Regions from separate parts of the Pseudomonas sp. GNP013 genome, predicted to be linked through region 3. Evidence: predicted binding sites of a transcription regulator. Region 3 holds the regulator's gene; each other region holds the start of a gene.
The links. Region 3 encodes FliA, which starts transcription of late flagellar genes. Its sites were predicted from a motif close to CTAAAGTTTNNNNNNNNNNNGCCGNTAA; they were not measured.

Region 1 (4,790 bases), 940 kb from region 3:
ATACTCACCTGGACACTCCTTTGTCGTGCTTTGAACGGGGCGGTGGGCGCTAGAAGGCGACGCCGCCACACAAGGTGAAGGTTTGCTCGACCGCCGGGCTCTGGCCGGCCAGGCTCAGGACCGTGCCGCGGTGCTCGGCTTCGCGGTGGATCACCGCGAGCAATTGCAGGCCGGCGCCGTCCATCTCGGTGACCTGGGACAGGTCAAGCGCCAGGCGCGGCGCCGTGCCCAGTTGCGGCATCAGCGCGGCGGCCAGCTCGGCCACGGTGTAGATCGTCAGTTCACCGTCGATGCCCACGCAGGTGGTGCCGTCAACGGTTTCGCAGGTAATCGGCATGGGAGGCCCTCCATGGCGCCAGTGGTCAGGGCAGGATCAGTTTGGACACCGCCGCCAGCATCTGCGCCGGCTGGAACGGCTTGACCACCCAGGCCTTGGCACCCGCCGCCTGGCCTTCGGCCTTTTTCGATTCCTGGGACTCGGTGGTCAGCATGATGATCGGCGTGAACTTGTAGTTGGCCAGCTTCTTGACCTCCTTGACGAAGGTGATGCCGTCCATGTTTGGCATGTTCACGTCACTGATGATCAAGTGGACCTTCTGCCCGGTGAGCTTGCCCAGCGCATCCCGGCCGTCGCAGGCCTCGATCACGTCGTAACCGGCGCTTTTCAAGGCAATGCCGACCACTTGCCGCACGCTGCTGGAGTCGTCGACCACTAATACATTCTTCGCCATGGTGTGCTCCTTAAAAGAAGGTGATGTCTTGAGAATTCTGTGACGCGGCTGCTTCGCCATGGTGGGTGCGGCGTTGTTCGTCGGTGGCGTAGGTGGCCTCCATGCTCGCCAGCCATTGGCGCGCGTCGACGACCAGCGCCTGGTCCGGCGACTGACTGGCCTGCAACAGGTGTTCGTGCAGGGCGTGCATGTTGTCACGCACGTGGCTGAGGATCTGGCTGACCCGGTCCTGGAACTGCAGGTTGACCAGCACCTCGGTCATCTCGTCGCGAATGCCGTAGCTTTCCTGCTTGAGCAGGTCGGCGGAGTCGGCCAGGCGCCCGGTGATGTTCTGGAAGCGCTCGAGCACCTGCTGGATGCTCTGCTCGGACGCGGCAACGGAGTGGCTGTCCTGGTCGGCGCTGCTGGATGCCGCCTGCACCAGTTGGGTGATGGCGTTGTTGATGATGTCGACCTTGGCCGACATCTGCTGGCCGGTCTCGCTGGATTTGCTCGACAGACTGCGCACCGCATCGGCCACCACCGCAAAGCCGCGACCGGCTTCTCCGGCACGTGCGGCCTCGATGGCGGCGTTGAGCGCCAGCAGGTTGGTCTGCGCGGCAATGGCCGCGACATCGGCGGCCATGGTGCGCAGCTCGCCGGTATAGGCCGTGAGGCTGCGCACCTGGGTCAGGGTCTGGTCACGGCTGGTTTGGGTGGCCTTGAGCGAATCGATCACCTGGCTCAGCTCGCTGTCGCTGCTGGCCAGCTCTTTGAGCGCGCCCTCGGCGGCCTGCCCATCCAGCTCGCCGGCGGCCTGCTGCGAGGCCTGCACGGTGTCCTGCAAACGCGTGGAAATCCCGGTGAACCGATTGGCCAGGCTCACGATCGCGTCTTCGGTCTGCTGCCGCGAGCTTTCCACCTGTTTGGCCCAGATCGGCATGGCGCCGAGCAGGATCTCGTCGAGCTGGGTGCGTGAATCCACACCCTGCAGGCCCGCCTGCGCCGCTGAATCCTCTGCCAGCGCGACGGCGCGCTGCACGGCGTCGCGCTGGGCACCGGCACTCCAGGCGCAGGCGCCGAGGCCGATCAACACCAGCACGGCGCAGGCCGCAAGGTTGGCCGGGGCAGTGGACTGCGACAGTATCCAGATGACAGCGGGGATGACCGGGATGAAAGCGAACCAACGAAAACGCGGATGACCGGCAAGGGCAGTACGGCTGGGTTGACTCGGGGGCATGAGTTCGATCCTTGAACAGTGTTGCGGATGTAAACGACATAGGGGTTATCTGCGCGGTGCGTCACAACTTTAGACGTCGGCGTGCGCCTTCCGTCTGGTTTATGAACCTCGTGTGACCGGTCAGTGTCGAAATCGCACCGTGGCGAGCGGGAATGCCGTTCAGTTAAGCGCAGATTTCCTGTGGCGAGCAGGCTTGTCCTGCGTTGGGCTGCGCAGCAGCCCCAAAGCGAGGCGCTGAGCCGTATCAGGCACACCGCGTTTTGCTCGATTGGGGGCGCTTCGCACCCCAACGCGGGGCAAGCCCGCTCGCCACCATAAGCCCGCTCGCCACAACAAACCTGCTCGCCACAATAAGTCAGCTCGCCGCAAATAAACGCTGTTGTTGCGCGCTACATTCGATTGATACTTCTGCCTTATTCAAGTGTCCATTTGAATGTGCCGCACAATTATCCACTCTCCAGGAAATGCCCATGTCCAAGCTCGCCGAATTCCGCCAACTCGAAAAACATCTCGCTGAACAACTTCAAGCGCTGGAGAACTTAAAAGGCGATGCCGGCCTTAAGAAAGAAATTGAATTCGAAACCAAGCTTCGCGATTTGCTCGCCAAGTACAGCTACAGCCTCAAGGATGTGATCAACCTGCTGGATCCGCAAAGCGGCCGACGTGCTCCGGTGGCTGCGCCCAAGGCGGGCACGCGCAAAGCCCGCCAGGTAAAGGTCTACAAGAATCCGCACACGGGGGAGACGATTGAAACCAAGGGTGGCAATCACAAAGGCTTGAAAGAGTGGAAAGCCGAACATGGCGCCGACACTGTCGAGTCATGGCTGAGCAAGTAATACTCGAATGTGCAAAGGGGCCCGCAACGGCCCCTTTTTTTCGGCTTCAATTTTAATTATTGCGTCGGCAGGGCTCCGCGCAATAACACACGTCTGTCCATCACGTGTTCGAAAAGTAGCCAGTAGTGCGCAACTGCAGGCTATAAACCCAAATCCCGAAAACCAGCGCGTATTCCTTGAACATCGGAAGCGTCAGCAGGTGGACGATAGAGTCGCTGCCCATCTGAGCTTGCAACATCTTGAGACGAGCACTGCAGCACTTTTTTCAATGCGGGTGCAGCAACGGTTTTCGACGACTGACACGTCTGGATCAAGGGTTCTGGCGCCATCGGGGTTGTCACGCACAGTTTTGGCGTCTACTCTGGAAATGTATGAATTGTTACAAACAATTTCGGAGGCGCCCGTTTTTGCGGCGCGATACTTCAGGACGAGGAACGAAAGATGTTTTCACATGAAGGTCCCGCGATAGAGCTGTTGCTGTTTATTTTTGGTCTGGCCGGTGTAGTGCTGGTCGTGTGGTTTATCCACCATCAATACGAGCGAAAGAACGGGAAAGGCGTTAAAAAACAACAAAACCGCAGCGAGGGCCGCTCAACGTAAGTGCTTGGCAGCCCTTGCATTCGAGCCAGTCGCCTGCGACTGGCTTTCGCGTTTTTATAAGCTATTTGTAGTTGTAGATTGTCGCGAGGGACACCACGCGGCCTTTGAGATCGCTGGTATTGAAGCGTATTGCAGGATCAATATTCGCGACGCCGTGCATCGTTATCGAAGCAGTGTGCCTGCGCTCTACTTCTGCATTCACCCTAACAGCGAGGCTCTTTTGAGCAGCTCGGAGAGCCCCTCAGGTACTAACTGAGATCCAGCATTGAAGCTTGAGCCAAAACACCATGTGGCTTGAAACGCTGCCCCATCGCTTTCATGGCCCTCCAGCCAGGGTTTTTCATAGACTTCTGCGTCGTCGAACCTTGCATCGTAGACGAAGACTATTTCGTGTCCTGGCTTGCCTGCGTAGGTAAAAATACTTTCCAGCGTGCCAATCAATCGGACGTCGCTGATCGAAAGCCCCAGCTCTTCCTTCACTTCACGGGCGATGGCATCGACGCCTCTCTCGCCGAACTCAATACCCCCGCCAATGGGTCGAAAGAGAGTTCGTGCTTCAACAGCGTCGTGGAACTGATTGACCAGTATTTTTCCGTGATGGTGAAAGACACATAGAGCAAGCGCTCGAATACGCGGTTCTGACATGAGAGCAACTACCTGAGTGTTCGTTCGGCAGAACGCCATTGGAGAGAAATTACGGAACGAAAAAGACAAGGGCCTGCTCAGGTTTCCCTGGCAAGCCCTTTGATATCTATGGTGCCCGAACCCGGAATCGAACCGGGACGCCCTTACGAGCGGGGGATTTTAAGTCCCATGCGTCTACCAGTTTCGCCATTCGGGCGGTAGCGCGGTGCAGCAGGGTTGGGAATATATAGTCCCGGGCGTTTCGATGCAAGGTCGAAGGGGGCTTTTATCGATCCTTTGCGCGGGCTAAAAACCTTGGTAGATCAGTTATCTACAGAAAAATCCGACGCTTCAATCCATCAGCGCCAGCAGGTCTGTATCCCCCACATCCTGTCCGGCCTGGCTCAATAACGTCGTCACCTGGCCGCGGTGGTGAGTCTGGTGATTGAAAAAGTGCACCAGCAGGCTGAAGAACGGCTTGCTGGCCGCGTCACCCGCCATGGTGTGGTAGCTCAATTGCTGGTCGAGGTCGTCGTCGTGCAAGGTCGCAGCCCAGTCGATGATCATCTGGTCCATCCACACGCGTAGGGCGGTCAGTTCCTGCAGGTCGGTGAATGCCAGTTGTTTCAGGTTGGCGGGGGTGGCGAGGGCATTCAAGGGGGTCAGCGCCGAAAACCCGGCCGGATGCGTGGCAAAGCGTTTGAGCCAGACGATGTCGCCCAGGGCCAGGTGGTTCAAGGTGCCGAAGATCGAGGCAAAGAACGCCTGGCGGTCCCTGCG
Region 2 (4,790 bases), 1.2 Mb from region 3:
TCGCGGGCCTTCTGGTTGTAGACGTTGGCCAGGAACGACAGATGCGCTTCCGGGTACACCGGCGGCGGTGTGGTCTCGGCCTTGCGCCCGCCACGAGGGTGCGCGGCAACACGGGCAGCGGTGAGGGCTTCGATCACTTCACGGCGTAAGGCCTTGAGTTGCGAGTTGGGGATGAAGAACGCCTGCGGTGCATCCAGCGCGATATCGGTGGCGTGGTACTCGGTGGTACCGAGCTGGCCGAGCAGGTCACGCAGGGTGTCCAGCGCCTGTTCCGGCTTGTTGGCCACGCCAAACGGGCCGGGCAGGGTGATGCTGGCGCGGATGCCTTCTTCGCTGGTGGCAGTGACTTCAAGCTGCTCTTCGCGCAGGCGCGCCACCCAGGCCAGGCCGATACGGCGTTCGGCCGAGGTCTTGAGCAGGGCCTGTTGCCAGTTGTGGTCCAGGTTGCGGTTCAGCGGATGGTGCGGGCGCAGTTGATGCAGGCCGGCGGGCATCTCGTTCGGCTCGACGCGGTAGCGGTAGCGCTTCTGCCCGTCTTCCTCGAACTCGCCCTTGGGCTCGGCGATGTTGGCGCGAAAGCCCACCACTTCACGCTTGACCAGCACATTGAGTCCGTCGCCGTTGGACAGCGGTTCATGGGTCACCACCTGCAAGTCGCGCTTGCCGGCCTTTTCCACGGTGCCCACCGGCAGGCCGGTGAAGGTCGGGGTGTCGAAGGCGCCGATGTCGATCTTGCGGTCGCTGACAAAGTAATCGGTGCTGCCCCGGTGAAAGGTCTTTTCCGGATCGGGCAGGAAGAAATGCACGGTACGCCCGCTGGACGCGCGCGCCAGATCGGTGCGGTCTTCGAGCACATCGTCCAGACGCTGGCGGTAATAGGCAGTGATGTTCTTCACATAGCCCATGTCCTTGTAGCGGCCTTCGATCTTGAACGAGCGCACGCCGGCTTCGACCAGGGCGCGGATGTTGGCGCTCTGGTTGTTGTCCTTCATCGACAGCAGGTGTTTTTCAAAGGCCACGACGCGGCCCTGATCATCCTTCAAGGTGTACGGCAGGCGGCAGGCCTGGGAGCAGTCGCCACGGTTGGCGCTGCGGCCGTTCTGCGCGTGGGAGATATTGCACTGCCCGGAAAACGCCACGCACAAAGCGCCGTGGATGAAGAACTCAACGGCTGCCTCGGTCTCGTCGGCAATCGCGCGGATTTCCTGCAGGTTCAGCTCGCGGGCCAGCACCAGCTGCGAGAAACCGGCCTGATCGAGAAATTTGGCGCGGGCCAGGGTGCGGATATCGGTCTGGGTGCTGGCGTGCAGCTCGATGGGCGGGATATCCAGCTCCATCACGCCCAGGTCCTGCACGATCAACGCGTCGACGCCGGCGTCGTAGAGCTGATGGATCAGCTTGCGCGCGGGCTCCAGTTCGTTGTCATGCAGGATGGTGTTGATCGTGGTGAAGACGCGCGCGTGGTAACGATGGGCGAATTCCACCAATTGAGCGATATCGCTCACCTCGTTACAGGCGTTATGGCGGGCGCCGAAGCTTGGCCCGCCGATGTAGATGGCGTCGGCGCCATGCAGGATGGCCTCGCGCGCGATGGCGACATCGCGGGCCGGGCTGAGCAATTCAAGGTGATGCTTGGGCAAGGACATAGTTTTTTTAGTCAGGCTTGTCACGGTTGAGGCGCGCATTGTAGCCGTGAAATGCCTGACCGGCATCTACCGCAGGGCTGTCAGGCCTTGGCGGCCATGGCGGTGACTTCCACGCGCATGCCTTTGACGGCCAGTTCAGCCACGCCGACTGCCGCACGCACCGGCCATGGCTTGGCGAAAAAGCGCGTGTACACCGCGTTGAAAGCGGCGCGGTCGGCCATGTCGGTGAGGTAGATGGTCAGGTGCATCACCCGGTCCATCGAACTGCCGGCCTTCTCCAGCGCCACTTTCAGCGCTTGCAGGGTGCATTCGCTTTGCAGGGTGATGTCGCCCAGTTCCAGGCTGCCGTCGGCGTGGGTCGGGATCTGGGTGGACACCAGGATGCCGTTGAAGCCGATAACGTCCGAGGAAATCGAGTCGGCGTCGGGATCAGGGGTGAAGGACAGGTCGTGATTGGCCATGGGCGCCTCTTGTTGGCAAAAAAACAGAGGCGCCATGGTCCCTGAAAAGCCCCGCCGGGGCAAACCCGGGCAGCCGTTGCAGGCGCTTATTTTGACGTCAATAAATAAACAGGCCAGCCGCTTAAAGTCGCGTATTTCGCGGCCGATAGCGGCATTGATACAACTGTTTATCCGCGCGCTGAGGGCACGTCATGTTCAACAAATCACTCAAGACAGAACTGGCGGCCAGGACGGCCGAAGTCACCGAGTACAAAGGACTGATTGCTGCGCTCGAGCGCTCCATGGCCGTGGTCGAATTCGATCTCAACGGCAAGGTGCTGCGCGCCAACGAAAACTTTCTGCGGACCCTGGGCTACAGCGCCGCGCAATTGGCCGGCAAGACCCACCGCGATTTCTGTCTGCCGGCGCTCACGGGCAGCCCGGCCTACGCCACGTTCTGGCAGGACCTCAGGGCCGGCAAGTTTGTGTCGGGCACCTTCAAACGGGTGGACGCAAACGGCAAGGTGATCTGGCTGGAGGCCAGCTACAACCCGGTGCTGGATGAGCGTGGCCAGGTGCTCAAGGTGGTCAAGTACGCCCTGGACGTCACCGCCAACGTTGAGCAGGAGGCCGCCACCCGCAGCAAACTGGTGGCGCTGGACCGCGCGATGGCCGTGATCGAGTTCGACCTCGGCGGCCAAGTACTCGACGCCAACCCCAACTTTCTCAACGTGATGGGCTATTCACTGGCAGAACTCAAGGGCAAGCATCACCGCCTGTTCTGCGAGCCGACGTTGATCAACAGCAACGAATACACCGACTTCTGGCGTCGGTTGAACAACGGCGAGTTTTTCACCGGCCAATTCAAGCGCCTGGGCAAGCATGGCCGCGTGGTGTGGCTGGAGGCCAGCTACAACCCGGTGTTCGACAGCGACGGCAAACTGATCAAGATCGTCAAGTTCGCCAGCGACATCACCGAGCGGGTGGAGAAGTTCGAGGAAGATTCACGCGGCGCCTCCCGGGCCTATCACATCTCGTCCGAAACCGAGCGCTTCGCCGAGCACGGCACCCAGGTGATTCACGACACCGCCACGGAAATGCGCCGCATCGCCGAAAACATCGGCGCTTCCGCCAAGCTGGTGGGGCAGTTGGGCGAGCGTTCCGAGCAGATCACCGCCATCGTCAACACCATTCGCGGGATCGCCGACCAGACCAACCTGCTGGCGCTCAACGCCGCCATCGAGGCCGCGCGGGCGGGGGACCAGGGCCGTGGGTTCGCAGTGGTGGCCGATGAGGTCCGGCAACTGGCCGGGCGCACCAGCCGCTCCACCGCCGAAATTGCCGAAATGATCGGCATGATCCTCTCGGAAACCCGCGATGCGGTCTCCAGCATGAATTCCACTCAGGAAGGCGCGCAACGTGGCGTCAGCCTGGCCGACCAGGCCGGTTCGGTGATCCTGCAGATCCGCACCAGCACCAGCGACGCGGTGCAGGCGGTGAGCATGTTTGCCTCGAAACTGGACGAGTCGGAGGTGATTCCGAAGACCGCCGTGGGCTGGATGGGCTGATCAGCGTGTGCCAGTGAGGGCGCCTAGACCGGCTGCCTCACCGCGCGGCGTACCCATTCCACCTCGTCGCGCAGCTCCAGCACCTGCCCATGAAACCGCTCCAGCGCGGCATTGTGGCCAACGCTGATGAGGATCGTCTGCGGCAGCGTTGCCTTGAGCAACTGGTAGCAACGCGCTTCGTTGGCCGCGTCCATCGCCGCGCTGCTCTCGTCGAGAAACAGCACCGCCGGCCGCGCCAGCAGCGCACGCACAAAGGCGCAGCGCTGTTGCTCGCCGATGCTCAGGGTCTGCGCCCAGTCGCGCTCCTCGGCCAGTTGCGTGCCCAGGTGCGCCAGGTCGAGCTGGTCGAGGAACCGCTGTACCACCGCGTCCTGCTCGGCCGGTGCGGGGTTGGGGTACCAGAGGGTTTCGCGCAGGCTGCCCAGGGGCAGGTAGTTCTTTTGCGAGAGGGTGAGGGCGCGCTCACGGTCATAGGCGACCGACCCCGAGGCATGGTGCCAGAGCCCGGTGAGGGCGCGAATCAGGGTGGACTTGCCATAACCGGACGGCGCGCGGATCAGCAGGCTGTCGCCGGGCTTGAGCGCAAGGTTGAAGCCGCTGAACAGACGGCGGCCGTCCGGCAGCCAGATGTCCAGGTTGCGCACCTGCAAGCCGTCGTGCTGTTGCGTCAGCACGACGGCGGAATCGACCTTGACGTTATCCAGACGCTTCTGGAACCCGTGCAGCCGGTCGATCACCGACTTCCATTCGGCCAGCTCCGGGAATACGCCCACCAGGTAAGCCACGGCCGCATGCACTTCGCCAAAGGCGGCGCTGATCTGCGTCAGACGGCCAAGGGTAAAGACCCCGGCAAAGAACTGCGGCGCCATGATCAACATCGGAATCACCGTGGCGCTGCGCAGGTAGAACGTCGAGTAGCCCATGATCAGCTTCTGCTTTTTCACCAGCACCCAGAAATTCTGCAGGGCGGCTTCCAGGCGCTGATTGAAGCGCTGGTTTTCCACCGCTTCGCCACGGTATTGGGCCACCGAATCGGCGTTCTCCCGCAGGCGCATCAACGAAAATCGAAAGTCGGCCTCGCGCCGCTGCTGCATGAAGTTCAGGTGAGGCAGGGCGCGACCGAGCCAGAAGGCGAA
Region 3 (4,790 bases):
AGAGTCAAGATACCGCCGCGCTGGTGGCTTCGGTGCGCGTCGGATTGTCCCGCGCAATCGTGCAAAGCATTGTAGGGCTTGACTCCGAGCTGCCTGTTATCACCCTGGAGCCAAGGTTGGAACAGATTTTGCTCAATAGTATTCAGAAGGCAGGATTAGGCCAGGAAGAGGGCGTTCTGCTGGAGCCAAGCATGGCTGAAAAACTGCAGCGTTCGTTGATCGACGCCGCACAGCGCCAGGAAATGCAGGGCCAACCGGTGATTCTGCTGGTGGCAGGCCCGGTCCGAGCGATGTTGTCGCGGTTTGGACGCCTGGCAGTACCGAATTTGCACGTGTTGGCTTACCAGGAAATTCCTGACAATAAGCAAGTGACTATCGTCGCGACAGTAGGGCCCAACGGCTGAGGTAGTGGGTTATGCAAGTGAAGCGTTTTTTCGCCGCCGATATGCGTCAGGCCATGAAACTGGTGCGTGATGAGCTGGGCGCCGATGCTGCCATTATCGGCAACCGCCGCATCGCCGGCGGTGTGGAGCTGACGGCTGCCCTGGATTACACCCCCCAGGCCCTGGCGCCACGCGTGCCGAACATGGAACTCGAAGACGAGCTGCGCAAAACCGCCTCGCGCATTGTGTCGGCCCAGGCCGAGCTGAGCATGCGCGGCGACAGCGACACCACCACCAATCGCCAGCTGTTCGCCGGCCTGCCGCTGACCGCTGCCGAGCCGCTGGTGGAGCCGACTTTCGTTGAGCCGCCGCGTCCTGCCGCACCGGCCCCGGCTGCTGCCGTCGACCAGCGCGTCTTCGATTCGATGCGCTTTGAACTCAACGGCCTGCGCGAACTGCTCGAAGTACAACTGGGCTCGCTGGCCTGGAACCAGTTGCAAGGCAGCAAGCCGCAACAGGCCAACCTGTGGCGTCGCCTGCAACGCATCGGCCTGTCCGGTCCGCTGTCGCGCGACCTGCTGGCGCTGACCGGCAACATCGAGGAGCCCCGTCAGGCCTGGCGCATGTTGCTGGCGCACCTGGCGCGGATGATCGCCACCCCGGAAATCGAACCCCTCGAAGAGGGCGGTGTGATCGCCATGGTTGGCCCTGCCGGCATGGGCAAAACCACCACCCTGGCCAAGCTGGCCGCCCGTTACGTGCTCAAGTACGGCGCCAACAACATCGCGCTGGTGAGCATGGACAGCTACCGTATCGGCGCCCAGGAACAGCTCAAGACCCTCGGCCGCATTCTCAATGTGCCGGTGACCCACGTCGACCCGGGCCAGTCCCTGGCCAACGCCCTCGACCCGCTGCTGCGCAAGCGCGTGGTGCTGATCGACACCGCCGGCCTGCAAGCCAGCGACCCGGCGTTGCGCATGCAGCTGGAAAGCCTGGCCGGCCGTGGGATCAAGTCGAAAAATTACCTGGTGCTTGCAACCACCAGCCAGAAACAGGTTCTTACCGCTGCGTATCACAGTTACAAGCGCTGCGGTCTGGCCGGCTGCATCCTCACCAAGCTCGACGAAACCGCGAGCCTGGGCGAAGTGCTGAGCCTGGCAATCAGTCATGAATTACCGGTCGCCTACCTGACCGACGGCCCGCGAATCCCGGATGATCTGCATCTGCCGCGTCGTCATCAGTTGGTCAGCCGTGCCGTGAGTGTGCAAATGCAAGACGAGCCTAGCGAGGAAGCGATGGCTGATATGTTCGCCGACCTTTACCACAACCCGGCAAAACGGGTCGGTTGAGGCAGGATGAACACCGTGAAATGTACCTACATCGATGGTCTGCAAGCGATTCAAGCGGCCAAGCCATGTAGCCTGCGTCTAAGCAAGACAAGGTAAAGAAATAAAATGGGCAGCATGCATCCCGTACAGGTGATCGCGGTGACCGGCGGCAAAGGTGGCGTCGGGAAAACTAACGTGTCAGTGAATTTGTCCCTGGCCCTGGCAGAGCTTGGCCGTCGCGTCATGCTGCTGGACGCTGACCTGGGCCTGGCGAACGTGGACGTTCTGCTGGGGCTGACCCCCAAACATACCCTTGCCGATGTGATCGAAGGGCGCTGTGAGCTGCGCGATGTGCTGCTGCAGGGGCCCGGCGGGATCCGCATCGTGCCGGCTGCCTCCGGCACCCAGAGCATGGTGCACCTGAGCCCGGCGCAGCATGCCGGCCTGATCCAGGCGTTCAGCGATATCGGCGACAACCTCGACGTATTGGTGATCGACACCGCCGCCGGCATCGGCGAGTCCGTGGTCAGCTTTGTGCGCGCCGCGCAGGAAGTGCTGCTGGTGGTGTGCGACGAGCCCACTTCGATCACCGACGCCTACGCCCTGATCAAACTGCTTAACCGTGACTACGGCATGAACCGCTTCCGCGTGCTGGCCAACATGGCCCAGAGCCCGCAGGAAGGGCGCAACCTGTTCGCCAAGCTGACCAAGGTCACGGATCGTTTTCTCGATGTCGCCCTGCAATACGTTGGCGCAGTTCCCTACGACGAATGCGTGCGCAAGGCTGTGCAAAAACAGCGTGCGGTCTACGAAGCATTCCCGCGTTCCAAGTGTGCGCTGGCATTCAAGGCGATTGCCCAGAAGGTCGATACCTGGCCGCTGCCCGCCAACCCGCGTGGGCATCTGGAGTTCTTCGTCGAGCGATTGGTGCATCAGACAAGCGCGGGTCCTGTGCTATGACATCCAGCGGCTACAACCTCTATAAAAAATCGGCACGCGACAGCCAGGGCGAATTGATCGAGCGCTATGCGCCGCTGGTCAAGCGCATTGCCTATCACCTGCTGGCACGCCTTCCGGCCAGTGTGCAGGTCGAAGACCTGATCCAGGCCGGCATGATCGGCCTGCTCGAAGTGTCGACCAAGTACGACGCGAGCAAGGGCGCCAGTTTCGAGACGTATGCGGGTATTCGCATACGTGGCGCGATGCTCGATGAAGTGCGTAAAGGGGATTGGGCGCCGCGTTCGGTGCACCGCAATACGCGGATGGTCAGTGACGCAATTCGCTCAATTGAAGCAAAAACCGGTCGCGACGCTAAAGATCACGAAGTTGCGGCCGAACTCCAATTGAGTCTCGATGATTATTACGGGATTTTGAACGATACCTTGGGCAGCCGCCTGTTCAGTTTCGACGACCTGTTGCAGGACGGCGAACACGAAGGGCTGCACGAGGACGGCGCGAGTGCGCATATGGAACCGTCACGCGACCTGGAAGATGAACGTTTCCAGGGCGCACTGGCGGAAGCCATTGCCAACTTGCCGGAGCGTGAGCGCCTGGTCCTGGCGCTGTACTACGACGAAGAGCTGAACCTCAAGGAAATCGGTGAGGTCCTGGGGGTCAGCGAATCGCGTGTCAGCCAGTTGCATAGCCAGTGCGCAGCCCGTTTGCGGGGGCGTTTGGGAGAGTGGCGCGCGCGCTGACAGGCAGTGTGGGGACACTGCAGACGATACCGCGAGGGTCACGACCTTCGCGGGGTCGACCCGTGGTGGACCGGCAGTCCTTTTTGTGTAACGCCTGTTGATTGAAATGGCGCGTCCAGGTGCTGGGCGCGTTTAAGACTGCTTGGAGGTCGAATTGGACAAGAACATGAAAATCCTCATCGTTGATGACTTCTCAACGATGCGGCGGATCATAAAAAACCTGTTGCGTGACCTTGGGTTCACCAACACGGTCGAGGCGGACGACGGCATTACGGCGATTCCGATCCTCAACAGCGGCAGCATCGACTTTCTGGTAACCGACTGGAACATGCCGGGCATGACTGGCATCGACTTGTTGCGCCATGTGCGCGCCGACGAAAAGCTGCGCAGCCTGCCTGTACTGATGGTGACCGCCGAAGCCAAGCGTGAACAGATTATCGAAGCCGCCCAGGCCGGGGTAAACGGTTACGTGGTCAAGCCATTCACTGCATTGGCGCTAAAAGAGAAGATCGAAAAAATCTTCGAACGCATCCACGGCTAATGCCATCGCGGGGGAGCTATGGAGCATAAAGAAACAACATTGGGCGATTTTGAGTCGACCCTGAAAAAACATGCTCACCAGTTGGTCGACAGCCTTGAAAAAGGTCATTTCGGCGACGCGGTGCAGTTGATCCATGAGCTTAACCAGACCCGTGACCGCGGCCTGTACCAGGAAGTGGGCAAGCTCACGCGCGAGCTGCACAGTGCGATCGTCAATTTCCAGATTGACCCGCACATGCCCCAGGCCGAAGAAATTTCGCAGATCACCGACGCCACCGAACGCCTGTCCTATGTGGTCAAGCTGACCGAAGCGGCGGCTAACCGCACCATGGACCTGGTGGAAAACGCCACGCCTCTGGTCAATGGCATGGCCACCGAGGCTCAAGCGCTTAGCCACGACTGGGGCCGCTTCATGCGTCGCGAAGTCGGTGCTGAAGAGTTTCGTGAACTGGCCCGTCGGGTCGACGGTTTTCTGTCGCGCAGCGAACAGGAAAACCGCACGGTGGCGAGCAACCTCAACGATATTTTGCTGGCCCAGGATTACCAGGACCTCACCGGTCAAGTGATCAAGCGCGTGACCCAACTGGTCACCGAAGTGGAAAGCAACCTGCTCAAACTGGTGCTCATGGCCGGGCAGGTCGATCGTTTTGCCGGCATCGAACATGACCGCGCGGCGATCCTCTCGGAAAAAGATCCACAAAAACATCTCGCCAAGGGTGAAGGTCCGCAGATTCATGCCGATAAACGTGAAGACGTTGTGTCAGGTCAGGATGATGTCGATGACCTGTTATCCAGTTTAGGCTTCTAAGGAGCACCCACATGAGCTTCGGCGCCGATGAAGA
Region 4 (4,790 bases), 2.6 Mb from region 3:
CAAATACACCATGGCTGCCGACATGAAGCACGAGATTGCCAAGGCCTACGACGTTGAATCCGAAGGCGGCGTGGCGTTCCGTGGCGCGTTCCTGATCGACGACAAGGGCGTTGTGCGCTCGCAGATCATCAACGATCTGCCGCTGGGGCGTAACATGGAAGAGCTGATCCGCCTGGTCGACGCGCTGCAGTTCCACGAAGAGCACGGTGAAGTCTGCCCTGCCAACTGGAAAAAAGGCGACAAGGGCATGACCGCTTCCACCGAAGGTGTTGCGGCTTACCTGACCGAGAACGCCGGCAAGCTGTAAGCCGAATTCGAGGTACAAAAAAACCGGCCTGTGAGGGCCGGTTTTTTTATGCATGCATGGGAAATGGCTTTTGTCGGAGTGGGCTTGCTGCCACCCGTCTCAGTCGCCGAAGTCTTCCCAGCCGCCCATCTGCTTCCAGCGGTTAACGATGCCGCAGAACAGCTCGGCGGTCTTCTCGGTGTCGTAGCGCGCCGAGTGAGCCTCGCGGCCGTCAAAGTCGATACCGGCGGCCTGGCAGGCCTTGGCCAATACCGTTTGACCATAGGCCAGGCCGGCGAGGGTGGCGGTGTCGAAGCTGGAGAAGGGGTGAAACGGGTTACGCTTCATGTCCAGGCGCGCCACGGCGGCGTTGAGGAAGCCCAGGTCGAAGCTGCTGTTGTGGCCAACCAGGATCGCGCGTTTGCAGCCATTGGCTTTCAATGCCTTGCGTACGCCACGGAAGATATCGGTCAGCGCCGCTTCTTCACTGACCGCCATGCGCAGCGGATGGTCGAGCTTGATTCCGGTGAACTCCAGGGCGGCCGCTTCGATGTTCGCGCCTTCGAACGGCTCGACGCGGAAGAAATGCGTGTGTTCGGCAAACACGAAACCCTGCTCATCCATGCCGATGGTGGTGGCGGCAATTTCCAGCAAGGCGTCGGTGGCGCAGTTGAAGCCACCGGTCTCTACGTCGATGACAACCGGCAGATAGCCGCGAAACCGCTCGGCCATCGGATGGCGAGAGCCGCCACCGCTGTGCTCGTGTTCGTCGTCGTAATGGTCTTCACTCACTTGCTTTCCTCCAGCAGGCGCCAGCGCAGTGTTTCACCGGCGCGCAGCGGGATTACGGTCAGCTCGCCAAACGGCAGGCTGGCAGGGGCGGTCCAGTCTTCGCGGACCAGGGTGATGCGGTCGGTATTGGCCGGCAGGCCGTAAAAGCGCGGGCCATTGAGGCTGGCGAACGCTTCGAGCTTGTCCAGCGCATTGCGTTGTTCGAAAGCTTCGGCGTACAGCTCGATGGCAGCAAATGCGGTGTAGCAACCGGCGCAGCCGCAGGCGGCTTCCTTGGCATGCTGGGCGTGGGGCGCCGAGTCGGTGCCGAGGAAGAACTTCGGGCTGCCACTGGTGGCGGCGTCCAGCAAGGCGACCTGATGGGTGTTGCGCTTGAGGATCGGCAGGCAATAGAAGTGCGGTCGAATCCCGCCCACCAGCATGTGGTTGCGGTTGTACAGCAGGTGATGGGCGGTGATGGTCGCGCCGACGTTTTCCGAGGCTTCGGTGACGAACTGCACGGCATCAGCGGTGGTGATGTGCTCGAACACTACCTTGAGGGTCGGGAACAGCTCGACCACGCGACGCATGTGCTCGTCGATGAAGATCTTCTCGCGGTCGAACACATCCACGTCGCCACGGGTGACTTCACCGTGGATCAACAATGGCATGCCGACCTCTGCCATGGCTTCGATGGCCGGCAGAATCTTGTCGATGCTGGTCACGCCGGAGTCGGAGTTGGTGGTGGCGCCCGCCGGATACAGCTTGGCGGCGTACACAAAACCGCTGGCACGGGCTTCGCGAATTTCTTCAGGCTGGGTGCGGTCGGTGAGGTAGAGCACCATCAACGGTTCGAAGTGGCTGCCGGCCGGTCGTGCAGCGAGGATGCGCTGGCGATAGGCGTCGGCTTGCGCGGCATTGCGCACCGGAGGTACCAGATTGGGCATGATGATGGCGCGGCCAAACGTGCGCGCTACATCGGCCACGGTGTGGGGTAACGCAGCACCATCGCGAAGATGAATATGCCAGTCGTCGGGACGCAGCAGGGTCAGGCGGTCGGACATTGGGAATTCCAGGCGGGTCAATCTGGTGGGAATGCTACCGGAAAAGACTGTTGCAGGCACTCGCTATCAAGTTTTGCAGGATGCGACCGATAGCTGGGGGTATGCCTTAACGACGTATGACGCCTTGATGTGTTGTAGAAACCAGTGGAGCCGCCCGTGCGCCAGCATTATCTAGCCCTGCTCAGTGTGTTCGCCAGCCTGCCTGCAATGGCCCTCACGTTCCAGACACGTCTGGAGAACATTGAGTGGAAGGTGGAAGGCGATCAGTTCGAGTGCCGCCTGACCCAGCCGATCACCGATTTCGGCTCGGGTGAGTTCGTGCGCCGTGCCGGCGAGCAGGCGACGTTTCGCCTCAAAGCCTATAACGGTGCACTCGGCGCAGGCTCGGCGACGCTGCTGGCGGCCGCTGCACCGTGGCAGCCGGGGCGCGGCGATATCAATCTGGGCGCGGTGCGGGTCGGCAGTGGCGATGTGCTGTTTAACAGTTCCCAGGCCCAGGCCGGGCGCCTGTTCACTGGCCTGCTGGAAGGGCGCAGCCCCACTGTGCGCCATTACGGGCGCGAGGGCGGCTACTCGGAGGTTCGCCTGTTGCCAGTGAAATTCAACAAGGCCTACAACGACTATCAGGTGTGCACCGCCAAGCTGTTGCCGATGAATTACGACCAGGTCAAACAGACCGAAGTCGGCTTCCCTGGCGGTGGCGTTGAACTGGACTCTGCTGCCAGGCAGAAGCTGTCGGTGATTCTTGCGTACCTGAAAGCCGATCCCACGGTTAACCATGTGGAGTTGAACGGTCACTCCGACAACAGCGGCAATCGCCTGACCAACCGCGACGTCTCGCGCCGCCGTGCCCTGGCGGTGATGGACTACTTCAAGGCCAATGGCATCCCGGAGTCGCAGATCACCCTGCGATTCCACGGTGAAAGCTATCCGCTGGCGCCCAACACCAACGCGGCCAACCGTGCGCGCAACCGTCGTGTGAACATTCAGCTTGAACGCGTGGCGGCCCCCGAAAAACCGGCACCGCAGGCTACCGCTCTAGGCAATCCGGCACACACTTCATAAGGTGCGACCCTCGGTCGCGCCGTCGACATAATCTGTCGCTTTATCTTCATTTGCTGTCGCGCCCCTGTAAATTCACGGTTTTGATCGGTAGAATCGTCGCCTTTCCGTACAACCCCGTGGAGTGATGGCATGGCCGACGTAAACAAGGTCGTTCTCGCGTATTCCGGCGGCCTGGACACTTCGGTGATCCTCAAGTGGCTGCAGGATACTTATAACTGTGAAGTGGTGACCTTCACCGCTGACCTGGGTCAGGGCGAAGAGGTCGAACCGGCACGTGCCAAGGCGCAAGCCATGGGCGTGAAAGAGATCTACATTGACGACCTGCGCGAAGAGTTCGTCCGCGATTTCGTCTTCCCGATGTTTCGCGCCAACACCGTCTACGAAGGCGAGTACCTGCTGGGTACCTCCATCGCACGTCCGCTGATTGCCAAGCGCCTGATCGAAATCGCCAACGAAACCGGCGCCGACGCCATTTCCCATGGTGCGACCGGCAAGGGCAACGACCAGGTGCGTTTCGAATTGGGCGCCTACGCCCTCAAGCCAGGCGTGAAAGTGATTGCACCGTGGCGTGAATGGGACCTGCTGTCCCGTGAAAAGCTGATGGATTACGCTGAAAAGCACGCAATCCCGATCGAGCGCCACGGCAAGAAGAAGTCCCCGTACTCGATGGACGCCAACCTGCTACATATCTCCTATGAAGGCGGCGTGCTGGAAGACACCTGGACCGAGCACGAAGAAGACATGTGGAAGTGGACCGTCTCCCCGGAGAACGCTCCCGACAAGCCGCAATACCTGGAACTGACCTACCGCAACGGCGACATCGTCGCGCTGGACGGCGTCGAGATGACCCCGGCCACCGTGCTGGCGACCCTCAACCGCATCGGCGGCGAGCACGGTATCGGCCGTCTCGATATCGTCGAGAACCGTTACGTGGGCATGAAGTCCCGTGGCTGCTACGAGACACCCGGCGGCACCATCATGCTGCGTGCCCACCGCGCTATCGAGTCCATCACCCTGGACCGCGAAGTGGCTCACCTCAAAGACGAACTGATGCCCAAGTACGCCAGCCTGATCTACACCGGCTACTGGTGGAGTCCTGAGCGTTTGATGCTGCAACAGATGATCGACGCCTCCCAGGCCCACGTGAATGGCGTGGTGCGTCTGAAGCTGTACAAGGGCAACGTGATCGTCACGGGTCGCAAGTCCGAGGAGTCGCTGTTCGACGCCAATATCGCCACCTTTGAAGAAGACGGCGGCGCCTATAACCAGGCGGACGCGGCGGGCTTCATCAAGTTGAACGCACTGCGCATGCGCATCGCGGCCAATAAAGGTCGCAAGCTGTTCTGAGTGTTCCAGGTGATCTGAAAAAAGGCCCCTTATTCAAGGGGCCTTTTTTTGCCCGGAATTAATGTAGAGCGAACATCCTGTTTACTTATGTTTAAGATTGTTTGCTATTAAACACGCCACCCCTGATTTACGCCTCCTGTTCTGAAACTTCACAGGGACGAATGAATTGTTTACACCTGAGCAGGAACTGTTTCTTACAGAAAAATCACTCAAAGAAGTACAGCGTGAATGTAATGCGCTGAAATTTCTGTAGGAAT

Region 1: a site for FliA is predicted at 1,996-2,023, ahead of ACXX81_RS09840 (methyl-accepting chemotaxis protein). Genes of this name have one in related genera too.
Region 2: a site for FliA is predicted at 2,229-2,256, ahead of ACXX81_RS10720 (methyl-accepting chemotaxis protein). Genes of this name have one in related genera too.
Region 4: a site for FliA is predicted at 2,187-2,214, ahead of ACXX81_RS17045 (flagellar protein MotY). Genes of this name have one in related genera too.

The regions. Positions count from the first base shown of each region.
Region 1 is NZ_JBTGUT010000001.1:2,212,356-2,217,145, forward strand. It holds gene ACXX81_RS09825 (chemotaxis protein CheA) at 1-8, opposite strand, end outside; gene ACXX81_RS09830 (STAS domain-containing protein) at 50-337, opposite strand; gene ACXX81_RS09835 (response regulator) at 363-731, opposite strand; gene ACXX81_RS09840 (methyl-accepting chemotaxis protein) at 742-1,950, opposite strand; gene ACXX81_RS09845 (histone-like nucleoid-structuring protein, MvaT/MvaU family) at 2,421-2,786, shown strand; gene ACXX81_RS09850 (hypothetical protein) at 3,228-3,386, shown strand; gene ACXX81_RS09855 (NUDIX hydrolase) at 3,585-4,031, opposite strand; tRNA gene ACXX81_RS09860 (tRNA-Leu) at 4,141-4,227, opposite strand; gene ACXX81_RS09865 (DinB family protein) at 4,362-4,790, opposite strand, start outside.
Region 2 is NZ_JBTGUT010000001.1:2,431,260-2,436,049, reverse strand. It holds gene ACXX81_RS10730 (peptidase U32 family protein) at 1-1,646, opposite strand, end outside; gene ACXX81_RS10725 (RidA family protein) at 1,727-2,107, opposite strand; gene ACXX81_RS10720 (methyl-accepting chemotaxis protein) at 2,299-3,654, shown strand; gene ACXX81_RS10715 (ABC transporter ATP-binding protein/permease) at 3,678-4,790, opposite strand, start outside.
Region 3 is NZ_JBTGUT010000001.1:1,272,170-1,276,959, forward strand. It holds gene flhA (flagellar biosynthesis protein FlhA) at 1-404, shown strand, start outside; gene flhF (flagellar biosynthesis GTPase FlhF) at 416-1,732, shown strand; gene fleN (flagellar synthesis regulator FleN) at 1,838-2,671, shown strand; gene fliA (RNA polymerase sigma factor FliA) at 2,668-3,408, shown strand; gene ACXX81_RS05820 (chemotaxis response regulator CheY) at 3,575-3,949, shown strand; gene ACXX81_RS05825 (protein phosphatase CheZ) at 3,968-4,756, shown strand; gene ACXX81_RS05830 (chemotaxis protein CheA) at 4,768-4,790, shown strand, end outside.
Region 4 is NZ_JBTGUT010000001.1:3,864,422-3,869,211, reverse strand. It holds gene ACXX81_RS17060 (peroxiredoxin) at 1-307, shown strand, start outside; gene rnt (ribonuclease T) at 407-1,078, opposite strand; gene pyrC (dihydroorotase) at 1,075-2,121, opposite strand; gene ACXX81_RS17045 (flagellar protein MotY) at 2,278-3,186, shown strand; gene ACXX81_RS17040 (argininosuccinate synthase) at 3,316-4,533, shown strand.